DNA from 3 places in the Mesorhizobium bavaricum genome. Region 2 is predicted to be linked to each of the others. Evidence: riboswitches for the same ligand, from Rfam matches in the RefSeq annotation. Region 2 holds a riboswitch; each other region holds the start of a gene.

Region 1 (6,254 bases), on a different replicon from region 2:
GGAACTAATGAACGCTGAGGCTTTCAGCAGCCCGCTTTTCGTGAGGCGCGCAACGCACATCATCCAAGAGATTGCCGGCCTTGCGGATGCAATCGATTTTCTCAACGAATGGCCGGAAGATCGCAGAGACCTGATCCACGAAGCCGCCCTGAGGGCATGCTACGATGCATACGATGGGCGCAAGCCGGTAAGCACGGCGCGCAACGCCTTTTTCGGCTTTGCGAAGCGGGTCGCCATCTTGGAAGATTCAACCTCCGCCATGCAGTGGATCGCCGCCTGCAGATCGGGCAGTGGAAAAGTGCAGGCGTAGACTTCGACGACATGTTTGAGACTGGCGAGACGCGTCAAACAGTGCACTATGTCCAGGTTTCACAGCTAGACCACGCGAATGAGAAGCAGTTCCTCACCACCGACTGCAAAACCGCAGATCGCAGGCAAGCTGACCATGGCCAGACGCGCCTCATGGCGATCGCTTGCCCGCCAATGGCCAGGCTCAGTGGCGCGCTGCAGCGGTCGCGTTCGGCTGAGTAAAGAAATGCGACCCGGGCTGTTTGCCGCATGGTGGCTGTTGGAGGAGGGGGATGACCGGGTTGATCAGATTTGAGAGGCCAGTCGTAGTTCAGGTTAGCCGCCGCAGCTCGGAGCGTGTCGTGTTCGACGTCAACGACGCGGCCGCTATCTTGCTGCGGGATCTGCATCATGAGACCGACAAACGCAGGATCGCGATGGACACCTGTCTGCAGGTGTTACGCGGTAAGACCCATCCACCAGCCGCCCGACGAGCTTTCGTCACAGCCGCGCTCGAAGCACGCATTCTGCGCAGCGATTGAGATTTAGGACGCCGCTCGTGAATCTCGGCCATCTGCGCATCGCGATTGGGCGCGGTCCGAACACCCCTGCCGGCTCCGCCAGGAGCAAGCCAACACCGCACTTTCCGCGATGGCTTTCCTGGATCCGGGGCCGGATCTTTCACCATCAAGACACAAGGGGTCCGCCAGCCAGCTGCGGCCGCTCGGCTTCGCCTTCGCGGCGATCGTGATTGGAGACAGAGGCAGACGGAGCCATTGAGCGGGAGTTGGCCAGCTGCAGATGGCAGAGCGTCTATGCCGCTCAACAGCCTCCAGAAGTGCCGTCTGAACGTTCCCCGGCTTTGGCCCTGCATCCGGTTTCCCGGAACACGCTCCGCGGACCGGCGCCGCGTGATCGCCAATGCCTCCCCCCGATGGTTGGGAGCGGGGTTTCGGCGATCAAGGTCGGGGAGACGATAGTGACACTGGATGATCCCAATACGGAATAATCCGAAACCGGCTAGCGGAGAGCGTTCTCGTTCCTGGTCGGCCCCATTCGAGGCCCGCCTCCTTTGATGGCCCGCCAACGGCAGCCTCTCGAACAGCTGACTTCGACGCGCCGTAACAAGGGCCTCGGCCAGGCCCAGGCTGCTGAGGCGCTTCGTCACCGGCAGCTCGATTTCTTTGGGCGCCGGATAGACTCTCCCAGATTGCCCGGTGTGTGGCGTTGCCGCTCACCGCCGGCGAGTGTCACCGAGCCCTACGCGGTCTGCGCTTTTTTCCCGAATTGCGCGTGCTGCAGCCACCATGTTCATCAGGGCAGGGCGGACCTCCTCCCATCTGCGCGTCTTGAGACCGCAGTCGGGATTCACCCACAGTTGGCCATCCAACAATCGCTCGCGCGCAAGCATGATGAGGTTGGAAATCTCCCCCACTTCCGGGACCCGCGGCGAGTGAATGTCATAGACACCAGGACCGATCCCGTTCGGATACTTGAAGCTTCGGAGCGTATCGAGCAGTTCCATCTGCGAGCGCGAGGTTTCAATGGAGATCACATCGGCATCCATTGCGGCAATCGCGTCCACGATATCGCCGAACTCGGAGTAGCACATATGGGTGTGGATCTGGGTCGCATCGCCGACCGCCGATGAAGCCAGCCGGAAGCATTCGACGGCCCAGTCGAGATAGGCCTGCCAGTCGGCCTCGCGCAGCGGCAAGCCCTCGCGCAGTGCGGCTTCGTCGATCTGGATCATCCTGGCGCCGGCCTTTTCGAGGTCGCTCACTTCATCGCGAATGGCGAGCGCGACCTGGCGGCAGACGGCTGAGCGCGGAAGGTCGTCCCGGACGAAGGACCAGTTGAGGATCGTCACCGGGCCGGTAAGCATGCCCTTCACCGGCTTTAGCGTCAGCGACTGGGCATATCGCCACCAGTGTACTGTCATCGGCTGTTGTCGCGACACATCTCCAATGATGATCGGGGGGCGCACAAAGCGCGAGCCATAGCTCTGCACCCACCCGTGTTGCGTGAAGACGAAGCCGCAGAGCTGCTCGGCGAAATACTGCACCATGTCGTTGCGCTCGAATTCGCCGTGGACCAGCACGTCGAGTCCGATCTCTTCTTGCCAGCGAACGGCGGCTTCTATCTCTTTCTTCAGGAACGCCTCATAGTCGACGTAACTCAGCTCGCCTTTGGCATGGGCTGCCCGCGCCTTGCGAACCTCGACTGTTTGCGGGAAGGAGCCGATCGTCGTGGTGGGAAAGGAAGGCAAGCCAAACGTGTCGGCCTGAAGCTTGGAGCGCATGGCGAATGCGCTCTTCCGGCGCGTCATGCCGACCTTGATGCTGGCGACCCGGCCTTCGACGAGCGGATCATGCACCTTCGCGGATGTCGCGCGAACGGCGGCAGCCTCAGCCGATGCCTCCAGTTCGGCGGCGACCGCGTCCCGGCCTTCGGCCAGGGCACGGGCGAGCACGACCAGTTCGCCGGTCTTTTGCGCCGCGAAGGCGAGCCACGACTTCACATCCGCATCGAGTGCCGTCTCCATGTCCAGGTCGATCGGCACATGCAGCATCGAGCAGGACGGGGCGATCTCCACGCGGTCCAGCGGCCAGCCGGCGACGATCGGCTTGATGCGGTCAAGTATGGCAGGCAGGTTCGCGCGCCAGACGTTGCGCCCGTCGATCAGCCCGAGCGAGAGCACAAGGTCCTTCTGCGCGAGCCGGCCGACGGGCTCCAACTGCTCTGGAGCGCGCACGAGATCGACGTGCAGTCCCGCCACGGGCAGAGAAATTGCGGTCTCGAGATTGTCTCCCAGCGATCCGAAATAGGTAGCGACCATGATCTTCAACTCCGGTGCTGCTTTTGACAGCCGGCAGTAGGCGAATTGGAGCGCATCCCGTTCGTTGGGAATCAGGTCGAGCACGAGGGCCGGCTCATCGATCTGCACCCAATCGGCTCCCGCGAGCCTCAGCCTCCGCAGGAGCTCCTCGTAGACGGGCAGCAGCCGTGGCAGGAGCGCGACAGGGTTGAAACCTTTCTCAGATGACTTCGCCAACTTGAGAAAGGTGACCGGTCCAAGCAGGACCGGGCGCGTGTGGATGCCGAGCGCCTTGGCCTCGAGGAAATGATCGACCGGTTTCGCCGACGAGAGGGCAAAGCTCTGATCGTCCGTGAGTTCCGGCACAATGTAGTGATAGTTGGTGTCGAACCATTTGGTCATTTCCATCGCGGCAAGGCCATGCCCGTTGGCCGCATGCTCGTCACCGGCATGTCCACAATCAGCGTTCTGACCTTGGTTGCCGCGCGCCATGGCGAAATAGGTATCGAGTGGGACCTCGCCGTCAGTCCAGACGTATCGTGCCGGCACGGCGCCGACCATGGTGACGGTGTCGAGCACATGGTCATAAAGCGAGAAATCGTTGGACGGGATTTTCGACACGCCGTGATCGTGCTGCTCCCTCCAGCTAGCCTCGCGTAGCGCCTTCGCCGTCGCGAGCAGGTCGGCAGCGGGAGATTTTCCGGACCAGTAGCTTTCAAGCGCGAATTTCAGTTCCCGCCGTCGACCGATACGCGGCACGCCGAGCGTTGCCACAGGAATTTGTTGAGAGACAGTCATGCCATACCCCGATGGTTGGGGCGTGGGGACAAGGAACGCGCGAGCAGGCGGCACGAAGCCGGGCTACTGCGACCACCGAGACACCCCGCCCGTGGACGTTGTTCGTCGTGGCAGGTCTCCTGGCTCGCGGGTCAAAGCCTCTGCCCGTCTTCCCGAGGCCGTTCGCCTCAGTGACACCAATGGGCTTGGCTCGCCGCTAACAGTTGCGGGGGCAGCGCCGGCATCGCACCGGCTTCCCTCTTAGCTCCGCTACGGCAGTGCCGCGCGGAGAACCATGACATACGCACAATCACAGCCGCTTCGCTCCTTGTCAATACATATAACGGGATGTTTATGTGATGATGCGAATAATGCCCTTGCGCTGATCGGTCTCTTTCGCCCAAAGCCGCGTATGATGCCGCCTCTCATCAGTGCAGGCTCGGAGAGGTCCTTGTCCCCATCGGCGACGCCGGATCAGATCGAGGTCGCCGGGCTCAAGGGCGTAAAGTCGGGCCAGGTCGTCACGGTCCCCCGGGAATCCCGGTAGTTGTTCCCCGCTCGGCTTTGCTCAGCGTGCTTGCGCATTCGCCCATCAGCGCGCTGATGACCACGTCCGGTAGCGGAAAGGAGAGGTGGCGCTGCAGGTCGGCGGGTTGGGGCTGGGCCGTCAGCGTCTCGAACAACTGCGTGGCGATCGCCTCGACCTGCTGCGCGAGCAGCTTCACCCTGCGGTTGCTGAAGGCCGGCGTCACGATCGTGCGTAACCGGGCATGCTCGCCCCCCTCGTGCGAGACCAGCCATCCCGGCGAACCGAGAATCACCGAATCCGCGGTGAATGCCGCACTCTCTAAGCGACGGAAGGGCGGAAGCTGACCGGCAGGCGCTGCGGGCAGCGAATGACGTAAGACGGCATGTAGACGACGTCCTCCGCAGCGATGGTCAGCGCCAGATCCTCCAGCCGCCCGAACAGCGCGGGGAAGGCGCAGCGCAATTCCAGGCGCGCCAGCGCAGCGCCCAGGCAGGAATGCGGCCCCTCGCCGAATGACAGGTGCGGGTTGTGCCGCCGGGTGACATCGAACCTGTCGGCGCCGGGACCGAAGGCCTTTTCGTCCCGGTTCGCCGCATGGAACGCCATCAGGACGGCATCGCCGCGGCGGACCATGCATCCGTCGATCTCCACGTCCTGGGTGGCATAGCGGAACGGCAGATTGGCCGCTGAGCTGCCCCAGCGCAGGATCTCCTCGATCGCCTGTGACCACGGAACTTGGCCGCTGCGCACCAAGTGCAGTTGCTGCGGATGCGTCAGCAATGCCAGCACGCCATTGCCGATGACGCCGGCGGTGGTCACGAAGCCCGCAGAGAGCACCATGAACAGCATGTCGATGAGCTCGGTGTCGGAAACGAGCTCGCCTTTGTCACGCGCGACGATCAGGGCCGAAGCCAGATCATCGCCGAGCTGGCCCCGCTTGAGCGCGATCAGGCGACGGAAGAACTCCGGGATGCGCTGCCGCGTCTGTCGCACCTCTTCGGCTGTGGCGGAGGTGTTGGCCAGGCTGTAGGTGAGCGCGACGATCTCTTCGCGCTGTTCGTCCGGCAAACCGAACAGTTCGGCGATCACGTTGGTGGGCAGCGGAGCGGCGAACTCGCTCATCAGATCGGCACTGCCGCCGCGCTGCGCCATCTCGGCCAGGAGTCGATCGACGCATTGTTCGACCCGTGGCGCCAGCAAGGCGATACGACTGGGCGCGAAGCTGCTGGACAGCAGGCCGCGCAAGCGCCGGTGATCGGCGCCGTGCGCCGTGGTCATGTTGTCCACTTTGCATATCCCGATCAGCGGATGATCCTCGGGAATCTCGCCGTCCTGCAGCGCCCGCCACTGTCGCCAGTCCTTGTTGAAACGCTGGTCGGAAAGCATCTGCCTGAGCGTCTGGTGACGGGCTGCCGCCCAGGTCACCACATCGCCTGGCAGCGACACTCGCGCCATCCCCCCCTGCCGCAGAATCGCAGAAGAAAGACGATCAAGTTGCGTGGGAGCGGCCGGCACACCGATCACGTCGCAATGATCGTTTTCTACGCGCATGCCAACAACTCCTTTAAGAACCATCGCGGGTCCACTTCTCGGCACGGAAGATCCGCGCGCGGACTTCGAAAAGTGCGCTTCGTCCTCAGAAGCGGTAGGTGAGACCTGCGCCTATCAACCAGGGATCGAGCTTGGCCTTGCCCGTGAGCTTGGCGCCGGCGACAGTGACGTCGAAGTCGGGCTTGAGGAAAAGCTTCTTCACGTCGAAGTTGACGCCCCAGTGCTCGTCCACCATGTAGTCGAATCCGACCTGCAGCGCGGCGCCGAATGTGTTCTTGACCTTGAGATCAT
Region 2 (6,254 bases):
CGGCGCCGAAGGGATCGTACTCGCTCTCGGCGCGGCGGGTGAAGCCGGACAGGCCGCCCTCCTGACGCAAGGTGCGGATACGGTCGCGGCGGCCAGTCAGGATCTTGTGCGGATAGGCCTGATGGCCGACATCCCAGATCAGCCGGTCATCCGGGGTGTTGAAGACATAGTGCAGCGCCACCGTCAGCTCGACCACGCCAAGGCCGGCGCCAAGATGGCCGCCGGTGCGGGACACCGCGTCGATCAGCTCGGCGCGAAGCTCGGATGCCAGTTGTGGCAGTTCGCTCTCGGCAAGCGTGCGCAGGTCGGCAGGGATGCGGACCTTGTCGAGGAGCGGCGTATGCGGCGTTGCGTTCACGGGTAGGCCTGCTCGGGCTTTCTGTTCATGGGCGGGATAGGCCGCCGGCCGGCGAAAGTAAATGCGTGTCAGTGACGCGGATCAGGCTGTGGTTCTATCTGTTGGGCATGATCTCGTCCGAAAACCGGTTCCCATTCTCGGGATCATGCCCTAGCTTTCCGGCAGCGGGATAAATTCTTCCTCATCGCCGGGAACGATGTCGAAGCGGCCCGTCTTCCATTCTTGCTTGGCCTGCTCAATGCGCTCCTTCGACGACGAGACGAAATTCCACCAGATGTAACGCTTCGAGCCGAGCGAGGCGCCGCCGAACAGCATGAAATGCGCGCCTGTCTGCGACGACACAACGATCTCGTCACCGGGCCGGAACACCAGCAAGCGCTCGGCCGGGAAAACGTCGCCCGAAATCGAGACCTCGCCTTCGAGGGTGTAGATGGCGCGCTCTTCCGCGTCGGCGGGAATTTTCACGCTGGCACCGGGCGCCAGACGCAAATCGGCATAAAGCGTCTCGGAGTCGGCCCTCACCGGGGACCGCAGCCCCTGGAAATCACCGATGACGATGCGCCCGCTGACGCCTTCGGCATCGATCTCGGGAAGTCGAAGCGCTGCGGTGTTTTCGAACACCGGGGCCACTTCTTCCTTGCCGTCCGGCAATGCCAGCCATGTCTGCAGGCCTGAGACCGACATCGGCGCGCCGCGCAGTTCCTCGGGCGTGCGTTCCGAATGAACGATACCGCGGCCGGCGGTCATCAAATTCACGTCGCCGGGCTGGATAACCATTTCGGTGCCGAGTGAATCGCGATGCCGGATCTTGCCGTCGAACAGGTAGGTCACCGTCGACAGCCCGATATGCGGGTGCGGACGGACATCGAGCGCCTGGCCGGCGCGCAGGATCGCCGGGCCCATGCGGTCGAAAAAGATGAAGGGCCCGACCAGCCGCCTTTTGGCGGTCGGCAGCGCGCGGCGCACCTGGAAACCGCCAATGTCCTTGGCGTTCGGGATGACCATCAGCTCGATCTGATCGCTGGCAAAGTCATCGCCGACTTCAGGGTCTTTCCCAGGGAAGAAGCTCATGCACTCTCCTTGTCAGCGGCCGCGCCTACTTGCGTCAGGCAAAACGGACCGCGGCTTTTGCCCGCGCCTTGGCCGCCACCTCTTCGCGATTGCGAGGATGCTGATGGGTTTCGAGGGAATCGAGAAGCTCACGCGCCGATGCCGCGATGGCCTCGACGGCGTGGTCGAACGCGTGCTGGTTCTGCTTCGAGGGCCGTGTCGTTCCGCTCAATTTGCGGACAAACTGAAGGGCTGCGTCGCGCACCTCGTCTTGGGTTGCAGGCGGATCAAAATTGAACAGGGTCTTGATGTTTCTGCACATCGTTTGCGAACCTCCTCTTCCTGAAGCCGTTTCAATCGGGACGAATTCCATCCTCGATCATGATCATGTCCAAAAACCGATGAGGCAAGGCCATCGTTCGGGAGCATGCCTCAGTCGGCGTCGAGCGGCTCCGTTCCAACCGGCTTGCCGTCGCGCGACAGCCTGATCTTCTCGACCTTGTCCTCGGCGGCCTTCAGCAACCGGTCGCAATGTGCCTTCAGCGCCTCGCCGCGCTCGTAGATGCGGATCGACTGGTCGAGCGGCACGTCGCCACGCTCCAGATCATCGACGATCTTCTCCAGCGCGTCGAGTGCCTGTTCGAAGCTCATCGCCTTGATGTCTTCGTTGGTCTCACCAGCCATCATTCATCCTTTCATCAGTCGCCCGACATGGGCGGCGACCGAAAATGCCAGTCCCTGCAGATCGTAGCCACCCTCGAGCAAGCTGACGAGCCGGTTGCCGCTGTGGCGCGTGGCGCGCTGCATCAACTGGCCGGTCGCCCAGTCAAAATCGTCCTCGGTCAGGTTGATCTCGGCCAATGGATCTCGGTGATGAGCGTCGAACCCGGCCGAAATGATGATCAGGTCCGGCGCGAAATTGTCGAGCGCCGGCAGGACCCGCGACAGGAAGGCGTCGCGGAAAACCTCGCTGCCGGTCTGCGGCGCCAACGGTGCGTTGACGATGTTGCCGGCGCCGGTTTCGCTCTTTGCCCCGGTGCCGGGATAGAGCGGCATCTGGTGCGTCGAGCAATAGAGCACCGTCGGATCGTCCCAGAAAATATCCTGCGTGCCGTTGCCGTGATGCACGTCCCAGTCGACGACGGCAACGCGCTCGACGCCATGTTTCCTCTGTGCATGGCGCGCCGCAATCGCCGCCGTGTTGAAGAGACAGAAGCCCATGGCCGTGGTCTTTTCGGCATGGTGGCCGGGCGGCCGCGCGGCGACGAAGACATTGTCGGCGCGGCCTGTGAAAACGTCGTCCACGGCAGCGTTGGCAGCACCAATCGCCGTGATCGCCGCTTGCCAACTCTTCGGGCTGGCGGTGGTGTCGGCGTCGATGCGGGCAATGCCCGTGTCGGGAATGGATGCGCGGACGCGGGCGACGAAATCGGCGGGATGCGCGTAGAGGATGGTGGCCTCGTCGCCCTCCGGCGCCTGGACGCGATCGAGCGTGGCAAAAGCCTCGTCGTCGAGCACACGCTCGATGGCGCGCAAGCGGTCGGGCCGCTCGGGATGGCCGGGCGGCGTGATGTGCTCGAGGAAGATCGGATGGCTGTAGAGACGGGTGGTCATCGCCCTAATCTAGTGACCCGGATCGACAAAGGCCATGCGCAGGCGGTTGATGACTGGGGAAAATCACGCCTGCGTCCATTGGTGTCGCTACGGGCATTGGCGTCGCCAGTGCTTCGGCGTAAGGTCGCCGCCACTGCCTGGTGCTCGCCGCAAGCGAGAGAATCGGGAACACGGTTGAATTCCGTGGCGTGCCCAACGCTGTGAGGGGGACCGCGCCGGTAAATGCCACTGTCGATGACGGGAAGGCACCGGACGCGGGTTGATCCCGAGCCAGAAGACCGGCCTGGCAGGTATCGTCGTCCGCATGGTCAGGCGGATGACATCTACTGCAATCGCAAGGGGACACGCGATGCCGGAACACATGACCGCTCCAGTTGGCGACGGATTTGACCAAAGTGCACGCAACGCGGTTTACCGCGCCATGTTCACGCGGCGCGATGTCCGCAGCCATTTCCTGCCCACCGCGCTCGAAGATGATGTGCTGGCGCGGCTGCTGCTTGCGGCCCATCACGCCCCATCGGTCGGCTTCATGCAGCCATGGAACTTCATCGTCATTCGCGACACCGAGCGACGGCAGAAGGTGCGCGACCTGTTCCTGGCGGCGCGCGAACAGGAGTTGCCAGCCATCGCGGAAGAGCGACAGGCGCTCTACCGCAAGCTCAAGCTGGAAGGCATCTGCGAAAGCGCGCTCAACATCTGCATCACCTGCGACCGCCAGCGCTCGAAGGGTTCGCCGCTGGGGCGCTGGCACAATCCGGAGATGGACCTCTACAGCACGGTTTGCGCGGTGCAGAACTTCTGGCTGGCGGCGCGCGCCGAAGGTGTTGGTGTCGGCTGGGTCAGCATCATCGAGGCGCAAGCGTTGAAAGACCTGCTGTCAATTCCAGAGCATGTGACCCCGGTCGCCTATCTCTGCGTCGGCCGCGTCTCGGAGTTCGCGCCAAAACCGGACCTTGAAACGCACGGCTGGGGACGCCGCCTGCCGTTGCCGGAGCTGATCATGAGCGAGATTTTTTCCGGGCAAGGCGAAGCGCCGCTCAAATCGACCGTAACGCGCCTCAACGCTGTCGGCGCCGCACCGGCGACGGCGACCGCCGCTGATCAGCCTGTCGCGCCGGCCGTGCCCCAGCGCGAGCCACCGAAGGAGGCCAGCGCCTTGTCCTTGAGTTCCCTGAATTTCGACGACGCTTCGGCCAGCCGGGCGTCCCACTCGGGATCGGGCACCTGGCCCTCGATGGTCCTGAAATAGACCTGCATCAGGCAGGCGATGGCGAAGGGTTCGATGAACGCGGCCTTGAAAGCCCAGGCGAAGACAATGGCGAGCACGAAGGCCCAGCCCGCGAGCTGCCCGGGCATGAGGAAAAGAATGGCACCGGCCGGAGCCAGCATCAGCAGGAAGATGACGAACGACACGCCCCACATGACGACCGCCAGCCAGACGGCGTTCTTGACCATGATCTTGCCGTTCTGGGCGTAGAGCACGACGCCTTGCCGCGCCGTCTCGAACGGCGAGGCTGAATTGATGCGGATGTTGTAGCCCAGGATGATCTCGTCGACATAGGTCAGCGACAGGCGGATCACCGTGTTGATGAAGGAGACCAGGCCGCTCAAGCCCGGGATCGGCAGGAAAGCGGCGACGCCGCCGATCAGGCCGGTGATGGCGCGGATGGCGCCCTTGACCAGCTGGTCGACGACGAAAAGGATGCTGGCTTCGGCAAAACGCCGGGTGACGATGTCCTTGGCGTAGGCAATCTGGTTCTGGCCGTCGGGAATATCGCGGCCGTCGATCAGATGGACCATGACGGCGATATGGCCGGCCTTGACGACGTAGAGGATGTATTCGCGGATCCAATAAACGGCGATCGAGACGATACCGAACCCGACCACGCCGCCCCACAAGGCAAATGACAGCGGCTCGTCAGGATCGGTGGAGATATGGCCGATACCATAGCCAACGGAGGCGCCCGCACCGGTCGCAATGATGTAGGCCAGCGTGATGCCGAAATAGACGATCATGCGAAAGACAATGAAGGGCCAGGTCCGCATCATGATGGACACCGACCTGCCGATATCGAAATCCCACATGCCCCGAATCTCCGCTTCAGAGATGGCGCGAGAGGATGCGCTCAAACCGGCTATTGTCAATTGCGGGCAATGGCGCCGGACCGCCTATGGGGATTTCAGTTCGGCTGCGGATCAGGCTTTTTGAGCAGGCCTTCGAGCAGTTGCTTGAACGCCGTCACCACCTTCTTCGACGTCGCTTCGGGGTCGCTCGAATTGGCGATCCGTTGCGCCGCCTGACTGCTCGCCCCGTTGATCAGCCGCGAGGCAGTCTCGGGGTCGAGGCTGGAGACGACAACCCCCTCCTCCTGCAACATCGTCAGATGGCTGGTCATTGAAGCGATGCATGCATTGGCATTCGGCCATTGTGCCGGATCTCCCAGCACGGCTGGGCCATCCCGGAACATGATGCGCTGGATTTCCGGTTCCAACGCCATCTCGATATAGGTCGTGCATTCGTCGACGAAATGCTGCCAGCGGGTCGGCGCTCTCGACGCCACTTCGTTCACGTGCGCCGCCATCTCGCCGTCGATTTCGGCGATGACCGCCTGCAGCAATCCCTTCTTGTCGCCGAAGTGATGATAGAGTGCGCCGCGCGTCAGCCCGGCCGAGGCAGTGAAATCATCCATTGAGGCTTCAGCATAGCCGATCGTGCCGAAGGCGTGGCGGGCCGCCGCGATCAGCTTGGCGCGCGTCTCGGCGATCATTTCCTTGCGAGGTTTGTGCATGGCTTCTGGACCTACTAACATACGCTTCGTATGCCAATTGACATACGCGGCGTATGATCTATCTAACAATCATACGCTTCGTATGTAATTGTCGAATCTTCCTTTGTCGAGGAACCGGACCATGCAAAATCCCTATGCGGAAATCTTTCGCGCTCCCGGCGCCAAGGGCTTTGCAGCCGCGGGCTTCATGGCGCGCCTGCCGATCGCGATGGCGCCAATCGGCATCGTGGCGATGCTGTCGCAGACGCGTGGCGAGTACTGGCTGGCCGGCGCCGTCTCAGCGACATTCGCACTGGCCAACGCCTTCGTGGCGCCGCAAATATCAAGGCTGGTGGATCGCGTTGGCCAGACGCGGATCGTGGTGCCGACCACGATCATCTCCGTGCTCGCCTTTGCCGTCCTGATTGCGGCGGCCAATCAGAACTGGCCGGTATGGACGCTGT
Region 3 (6,254 bases), 460 kb from region 2:
GGCGCTGGGGATGGCGAACTTGCCCGCGGTAAAGGGTTTGTCCTCGCCGGAATCATAGAGGAACACCCGCGTGCCCTTGCGGTCGCCGACCTTGGCGGTGATGTCGGCGAGCTGCGTCTTCCAGCCCGAAACGAGCTTTTGCGCCTCAGCCTCCTTGCCAAAAATCTTGCCCAGCTTTTCGACGTCGCCATAGAGCAGGTCCATCGAGGCGGCAGGGCGGTTCTTGTCGAGATGGACGCAGCTTTCCGTCAGAACCAGCGTCTTGATGCCATGCGGGGCAAGCGTGTCGGGCGTCACTTCGCCGCCCGGCTTCATGCCGTAGTACCAGCCGGCGAAGAAGAAATCGGGCTCGACCGCGACGAGGTTTTCAAGCGTCGGATATTTGGGGGCGAGTTCAGGGATCGAGCCCTGCTCGGCCTTGAATTCGGGACCGACCTTGTACCATCCGGTGATGCCGGTCAGGCCGACGATCGACGGCTGCAGTTTCAGCGCAAAAGTCATCTCGGCCATGTTGAGGTCATGGATGACGGCACGCTTCGGCGGCGCGTCGAAGGTCAGCGGTTTGCCGCAGCTGTCGACGGTCACAGGGAAGGCGAAGGCTGTCGAGACCAGCAGCGAGAAGACAAGCGAAAAGGCGAGGCGTTTCAAGGTAAGTGCTCCTTTGTTGAACAGGGATTGGGCGGAACGGCTTCGATCAGGATGGCGGCGCGGCGCGGTTCGGCACCTCGAACACCGTCAGTTCGCGGTCTTCGGTCGGATGGCGCAGACGAAAGACGTCGACGCCGAAAATCTCGCGGATCAGCTGTTGGGTCAGCGCTTCGCGCGGCGCGGCGAACGCTTGCAGGCGGGCATTGTTCATCACCGCGACCCTGGTGGCGAAGGGGGCCACCAGGGCCAGATCGTGCAGCACCGCGATCACCGTCATGCCGAAGCCGGCCACGAGTTCGAGCAGTTCGCCACGGGCGCGCGGGTCGAGGTGGTTGGTGGGCTCGTCGAGGAACAGAATTTTTGGCTCCTGCGCGATGGCGCGCGCCAGCTGGGCGCGCTGGCGCTCGCCCCCCGACAGCGAGCCGATGGTGCGGCCAAGCAGCGGCAGCAGGCCGGTCCGGCGCAGCGCGTCGACGACAATGTCGCGTTCGTCGCTCCTGCGCCTCAGCCCGGCGTGCGGAACCCGGCCAAGCTCGACATAGTCGATCACCGCCAGCCGCGGATCGGGCTGGTCGGTCTGGCCGACCACGGCGATATGCAGTGCCCGCTCGGCGGCCGAAATCCTGTCCAGCCGGCGCCCGCCAAGCTTCACCTCGCCGGAACTTGGCCGCAGCATGCCCGACAGCATGCGCAGCAGCGTCGTCTTGCCGGCGCCGTTGGGGCCGATGATGGCGAGGCGATCGCTCGCGGCCACCGACAGGCTGACCGCATGGACCAGATCCCGGCCATTCGCCATGGCACTGAGGTCACGCGCTTCGAGAACCGGCGCTGTCATCGGCTGTTTCCCGCCGGATTGCCCGGGCCCGGGATGCGGGCCAGCGTCTTGCCGGCCAACCCCGCCGGGCGCTGTCCCGAATTGCACCAGCCATCGGCGAGCGAGGCATAGAGCTTGGCGAATCGCACGAGATCGACGACATCGGCCTGCGCATCGATGGAGCCGAAGAGATAGGCAGCCTTGCCCGATGCCTGGAAGGCTACCGTCAAGGGCCTTGCACAGCCGGCCATGCAAGCCACGCCCTCGACCGTGAAGCCATGCGCCACGGCGGGTTCATGGTGGGCCGAGAGCCGGGAACGCAAATCGGAGCACAAATTTTCACCCGACCTGATCCCTGTCGGGACGTCGCGGCAAAGCGTGCAGACAATAATGCGGTGAATACGATCTGTGGCGCCGTCCAACTTTCCGTCTTTCTCGATTGGCGACGGAAGGATGTTGGCGAATCGGCCGACAAGACCGACGTCCACGTCTCCTCCCGGCACACCCCGTCCGGTCAACTCATGCTGATGGCAGGTCTCCTGGCTCGCGGGTCGTTGCGCCATCCTGCCTTCCCAGCCTTGCCGGCCAGTGGCATTTACGGATTTTGCTCGCCGCTTACAGTTGCGGGGGCAGCCACGGCCTCGACCCTTTGGGGATCTCACCGTGTTCCCTTTTCACCCCTTGCCTTGCGGCCAGGGGACCATCACCGGGCCAGCGTAGATTTCCATCGATCGCATCGCAACGGTTTTTTGCGACGTCGCGGCTCCATTCAAATGTAATAACATTACGTTTGAAGCGATATTCCGCGACGATGTCAACTCCACTTGTCGCGCAACACGGCGGCGGCAGTGGCAGCTGCTCGAAATGGGCTCGCCGCCGGAGGTAGAAGGTGGCCGTGGGGCCGAGCGAGTTGGCACTACGGTTGCCGAGGGCGAGAACCTTGACGGCGCAAGCGGCGGCAGTCTGTAGTCGCGGCAGGCTCGGCCGACAGAGGAGGTGCCATATGGAAAAGATCATCCTGGACTGCGACCCAGGGCATGATGACGCTATCGCCATCCTGCTGGCGGCAGGCAATCCGAAGATCGATCTCCTCGGTATCACCACGGTTTCGGGCAACCACAATGTCGAGAACACCACGCGCAATGCGCTTTCCGTATGCACCGCCTATGGCATCAAGGTACCGGTGGCGAAGGGCTCTCCCGGCCCGCTCCTCATCGATCAGGTGCTGGCTGTCGAGATCCACGGCGAGACCGGGCTCGACGGCCCCGTACTGCCGCCCGCCTCGTTCGAGCTCGATAGGCGGCACGCCGTCGACTTCATCATCGACACCGTCATGGCGCATGAGCCGAAGACGATCACTCTGGTGCCGGTCGGTCCCTACACAAACATCGCGCTTGCCGTGCGCAAGGACCCCCGCATCGTCGAGCGGGTGAAACGGGTCGTCGCGATGGGGGGAAGCTATACCAGGGGCAACATCACGCCCGCGGCGGAGTTCAACGTCTATGCCGATCCGGACGCCGCCGACGTGGTGTTCCGGGCCACCTGGGACGTCACCATGGTGGGGCTCGACCTGACGCATCAGGCGCTCGCCACCACGGGGCTTCAGGACCGGGTGCGCGCGGTAGGCGGCCCGATTGCCAAGTTCATCCTCGATATCTGGGAGTTCATCGCGACGACGCATGGTGGCCTCCTGCAGATCGAGTATCCCGCCGTCCATGACGCATGCTGCGTCGCGGCCATGATCGACCCGACCGTCTTCACCACCGAGAAGGCCGATATCCGCGTCGAGCTTGCCGGCCGGTGGACCAAAGGCATGACGGTCTGCAATTTCGAGAAGATGGGCGGCATGCACCATTTCGGCGGCACGGCGAGCGAGCAGGTCGACTTCCGCCACACCGTGGCGATGAAGCTCGACCATCAAAAATTCTGCGATTTGATTGTGGATGCGCTGGAGCGTCTAACCAAGAACAAGGCGAACTGATCTCTGCGACTGTCATGAGGCGCGAAGCAGCCATTCCTTGCAGGATTAGTCTTGCCTCCAAAACATAACAAGGCCCCGCGCGGGGCCTTGTCATATCCAACCTTGGTGGCTGGCTCCCTCACTTCCCCATCATCTGCTTGGCATTTTCCGCCGTGATCGCCGTCGTCTCCACTGTCACTGTCGGCTCCACCGAAGTGGCGCAATCGAGCAGAATCTTCTTCGACATCTCGATCGCTTCCTTGGCACCGGTCGGATAGGTGAAGGTCGCCGCCCAGTCGCCTTTCGCTACCGCTTCGATGCCGCCGGCAGGTCCCGGCAAGCCATCGGTGCCGATGATCTTGACGTCCTTGCCGGCACCCTTGGCGGCAAGCAGCGCGCCGGCCGCCATCATGTCGTTGCTGGCATAAAGCACCTTGATGTCGGGATGCGCCTGCAGCATGGCCGAGAAGGCGGTCTGGGCTTTGTCCGGCACCCAGTCGGCGGCCTGCTCGGCCACGATCTGGATCTTGGCATTCTCCTTGACGCCGTCCTTGAAGCCGTTAAGCCGCTCGACCGCGGGCGTCGAACTCGGCAATCCCTGGAGCACCGCTGCTTCGCCGCCGTCGGGCAGCAAGGTCTTGGCGGTATACTTGCCCGCCTCGAGCGCGATCTTGTAATTGTCGCCGCCGATGAAGGCGGTGTACTCCTTGCCCGGATCGCCGACCGTCTTGCGATCGAGTTCGATGACCGGGATGCCGGCATCCATGGCGCGTTTGACCGCCGGCGTCAGCGGTGCCGCCTCGAAGGGCGAGATCAGCAGGATGTCGACCTTCTGGGTGATGAAATTGTCGACCTGCGAGGTCTGCGTGTTGACGTTGCCGGCGCCGTCGGCGATCTGCAGCGTGAAGCCGGGAACTTCCTTGGCCGCCGCCTCCAGCTCCTCGTTGACGTGCTGACGATAGGGTTCGGCATTGTTCGCCTGCGAAAAGCCGATGATGAACTGGCCGTCCTTGGCGCAGGCCTTGACCATCGGGTCGGCAGCATGGGCGGCTCCCGCGATGCACAGGCCAGCGCCTGCCAGAAGCGCGACTTTCAGGGCACGCCTTTGTCTTGTGGTTTTCATACTCACTCTCCTCCTCGTCGGGCCGGGGCCAGACCTTGGTTGACTTCCACTTGCTGCCGCATTCCTCCTAACGACCCAAACCCTCGCGGCGGCGAACGAGGGATTGAAGCACTGCCGCCAGCACGATGATCGCAGCGGTCGCGAGCAGCTGCATGGCGGGGGTGATGTTGTTGAGCTGAAGGATGTTGGCGAGTGCACCCAGCATAATGGTGCCGGCGACCGTGCCGACCATCGAGCCGGCGCCGCCGAACAGGCTGGTGCCACCGATGACCACGGCGGCAATCGCGGTCAGCTCGTAGCCCATGCCGTCATTGGCACTGCCAAAATTGAACTGGCCGGCATGCACGATGCCGGCCAGTGCGGCGGCAAAGCCGGTGATGGCGTAGACCGATATCTTGACCATCGACACCGGCACGCCGGAAATGCGCGCCGCGCGCTCGTTGCCACCGACGGCAAAGACATAGCGGCCGAAGCGCGTCGTGTTGAGCACGATCGTTGCGATTGCCGCAAAGACGATGAACACGATCGTCGCCACCGGCACAGTGTTGTTGAACAGCCGCTCACCCAGCACCGCGAACACCGGTGGCGCCAGCCCCGGCCCATCGCCATAGGAAATGTTGATGTACTGATTGCCCGAGACGACCAAGGCCAGCCCCCGCGCCGCCTGCAGGCCGGCGAGCGTCACGATAAACGGCTCGAGCCGGAAACGGCTGGAGATGGTGCCCTGGATGGCGCCGAAGACGATGCCCATCACGAGTACGGCCAGGATGGTAGGAATGAGTCCGAAGCCGCCCGAGATCATCATCGATGCGGTGACGACGCTGGAGAGCCCAAGCACCGCGCCGACAGAAAGGTCGATGCCGGCGGTAATGATGACGAAGGTCATGCCGATGGCGATGATGCCGGTCTCGGACACGGCGCGAACGATGTTGGCGATGTTGTCGGGGTTGAGGAATAGGATTTCGCCATGCCGGCGCGGCGAGAAGATGACGCCGCCGATCGCCACAACGACAAGGCCGATCAGGCTCTGGAAGCGCACTACAAAGGCTAACGGATCGCGATGCACCGGTGCCGCGGCCACCGGCCTGCCTGTCGCCGAAATCTTCTGCTCAGACATCAGGCCTCCCTGCCATTTGCCGCGTTAAGCACTGTGTGCTCGTCGACGCCGCCGATGAATTCCGCCACATTGCGTCCCTGGCGCAGCACCACGATGCGGTCGCACAGGCCGATCAGTTCCGGCATCTCGCTGGAAGCGACCAGAATACCGAGGCCCTGCGCCGCCAGATGCCGCAGCCGCGTGTAGATCTCGCCCTTGGCGCCGACATCGACACCGCGCGTGGGCTCGTCGAGCAGCAGCAGTCGGGGGTTGCCGAGGATCTCCTTGGCCAGTACCACCTTCTGCTGATTGCCGCCCGAAAGCGCGCCGACGGCGATGTCGGGATTCTTCGGCCTGATATCGAACTGGCCGAAAGACTGCTTCACGGCATCCGCCTGCCGGCGCGCCGACATCAGCCCGAGGGGTGAGATGCGCCGGATCACCGACATCACCAGGTTGAGGCCCACCGCCATCCTCAGCATCAGGCCGCTGCCGCGCCGATCGTCGGTGACGAAGGCGATGCCGGCGTCGCGTGCGGCTTTGATGGAATCGAGCTTCACCGGGCGGCCGTCGACTGCGACATCGCCCTCCCAGCGGCCGGCAAGGCCGGTGC

What was found. A riboswitch is a leader RNA that binds a small molecule or an ion and turns the genes downstream of it on or off. The one in region 2 is predicted to bind cobalamin.
Region 1: another riboswitch for cobalamin. It lies ahead of metE (5-methyltetrahydropteroyltriglutamate--homocysteine S-methyltransferase); the one in region 2 lies ahead of bluB (5,6-dimethylbenzimidazole synthase).
Region 3: another riboswitch for cobalamin. It lies ahead of AC1RZR_RS25895 (DUF1636 family protein); the one in region 2 lies ahead of bluB (5,6-dimethylbenzimidazole synthase).

Annotation. Positions count from the first base shown of each region.
Region 1 covers NZ_JBXAYV010000001.1:261,222-267,475, reverse strand. The annotation lists gene AC1RZR_RS34030 (DUF982 domain-containing protein) at 8-310, shown strand; gene AC1RZR_RS34025 (DUF982 domain-containing protein) at 582-830, shown strand; gene metE (5-methyltetrahydropteroyltriglutamate--homocysteine S-methyltransferase) at 1,523-3,880, opposite strand; cobalamin riboswitch at 3,997-4,196, opposite strand; partial or broken gene AC1RZR_RS34015 (cytochrome P450) at 4,471-4,764, opposite strand; gene AC1RZR_RS34010 (cytochrome P450 family protein) at 4,731-5,963, opposite strand; gene AC1RZR_RS34005 (OmpW/AlkL family protein) at 6,049-6,254, opposite strand, start outside.
Region 2 covers NZ_CM165566.1:5,747,911-5,754,164, forward strand. The annotation lists gene dxs (1-deoxy-D-xylulose-5-phosphate synthase) at 1-358, opposite strand, end outside; gene AC1RZR_RS28135 (pirin family protein) at 509-1,429, opposite strand; gene AC1RZR_RS28140 (DUF2277 domain-containing protein) at 1,464-1,730, opposite strand; gene AC1RZR_RS28145 (exodeoxyribonuclease VII small subunit) at 1,841-2,092, opposite strand; gene AC1RZR_RS28150 (histone deacetylase family protein) at 2,096-3,022, opposite strand; cobalamin riboswitch at 3,144-3,323, shown strand; partial or broken gene bluB (5,6-dimethylbenzimidazole synthase) at 3,384-4,001, shown strand; gene AC1RZR_RS28160 (hypothetical protein) at 4,124-5,107, opposite strand; gene AC1RZR_RS28165 (TetR/AcrR family transcriptional regulator) at 5,203-5,811, opposite strand; gene AC1RZR_RS28170 (MFS transporter) at 5,933-6,254, shown strand, end outside.
Region 3 covers NZ_CM165566.1:5,285,054-5,291,307, forward strand. The annotation lists gene AC1RZR_RS25885 (ABC transporter substrate-binding protein) at 1-648, opposite strand, end outside; gene AC1RZR_RS25890 (ABC transporter ATP-binding protein) at 695-1,483, opposite strand; gene AC1RZR_RS25895 (DUF1636 family protein) at 1,480-1,965, opposite strand; cobalamin riboswitch at 1,975-2,182, opposite strand; gene AC1RZR_RS25900 (nucleoside hydrolase) at 2,466-3,443, shown strand; gene AC1RZR_RS25905 (substrate-binding domain-containing protein) at 3,562-4,545, opposite strand; gene AC1RZR_RS25910 (ABC transporter permease) at 4,613-5,662, opposite strand; gene AC1RZR_RS25915 (sugar ABC transporter ATP-binding protein) at 5,662-6,254, opposite strand, start outside.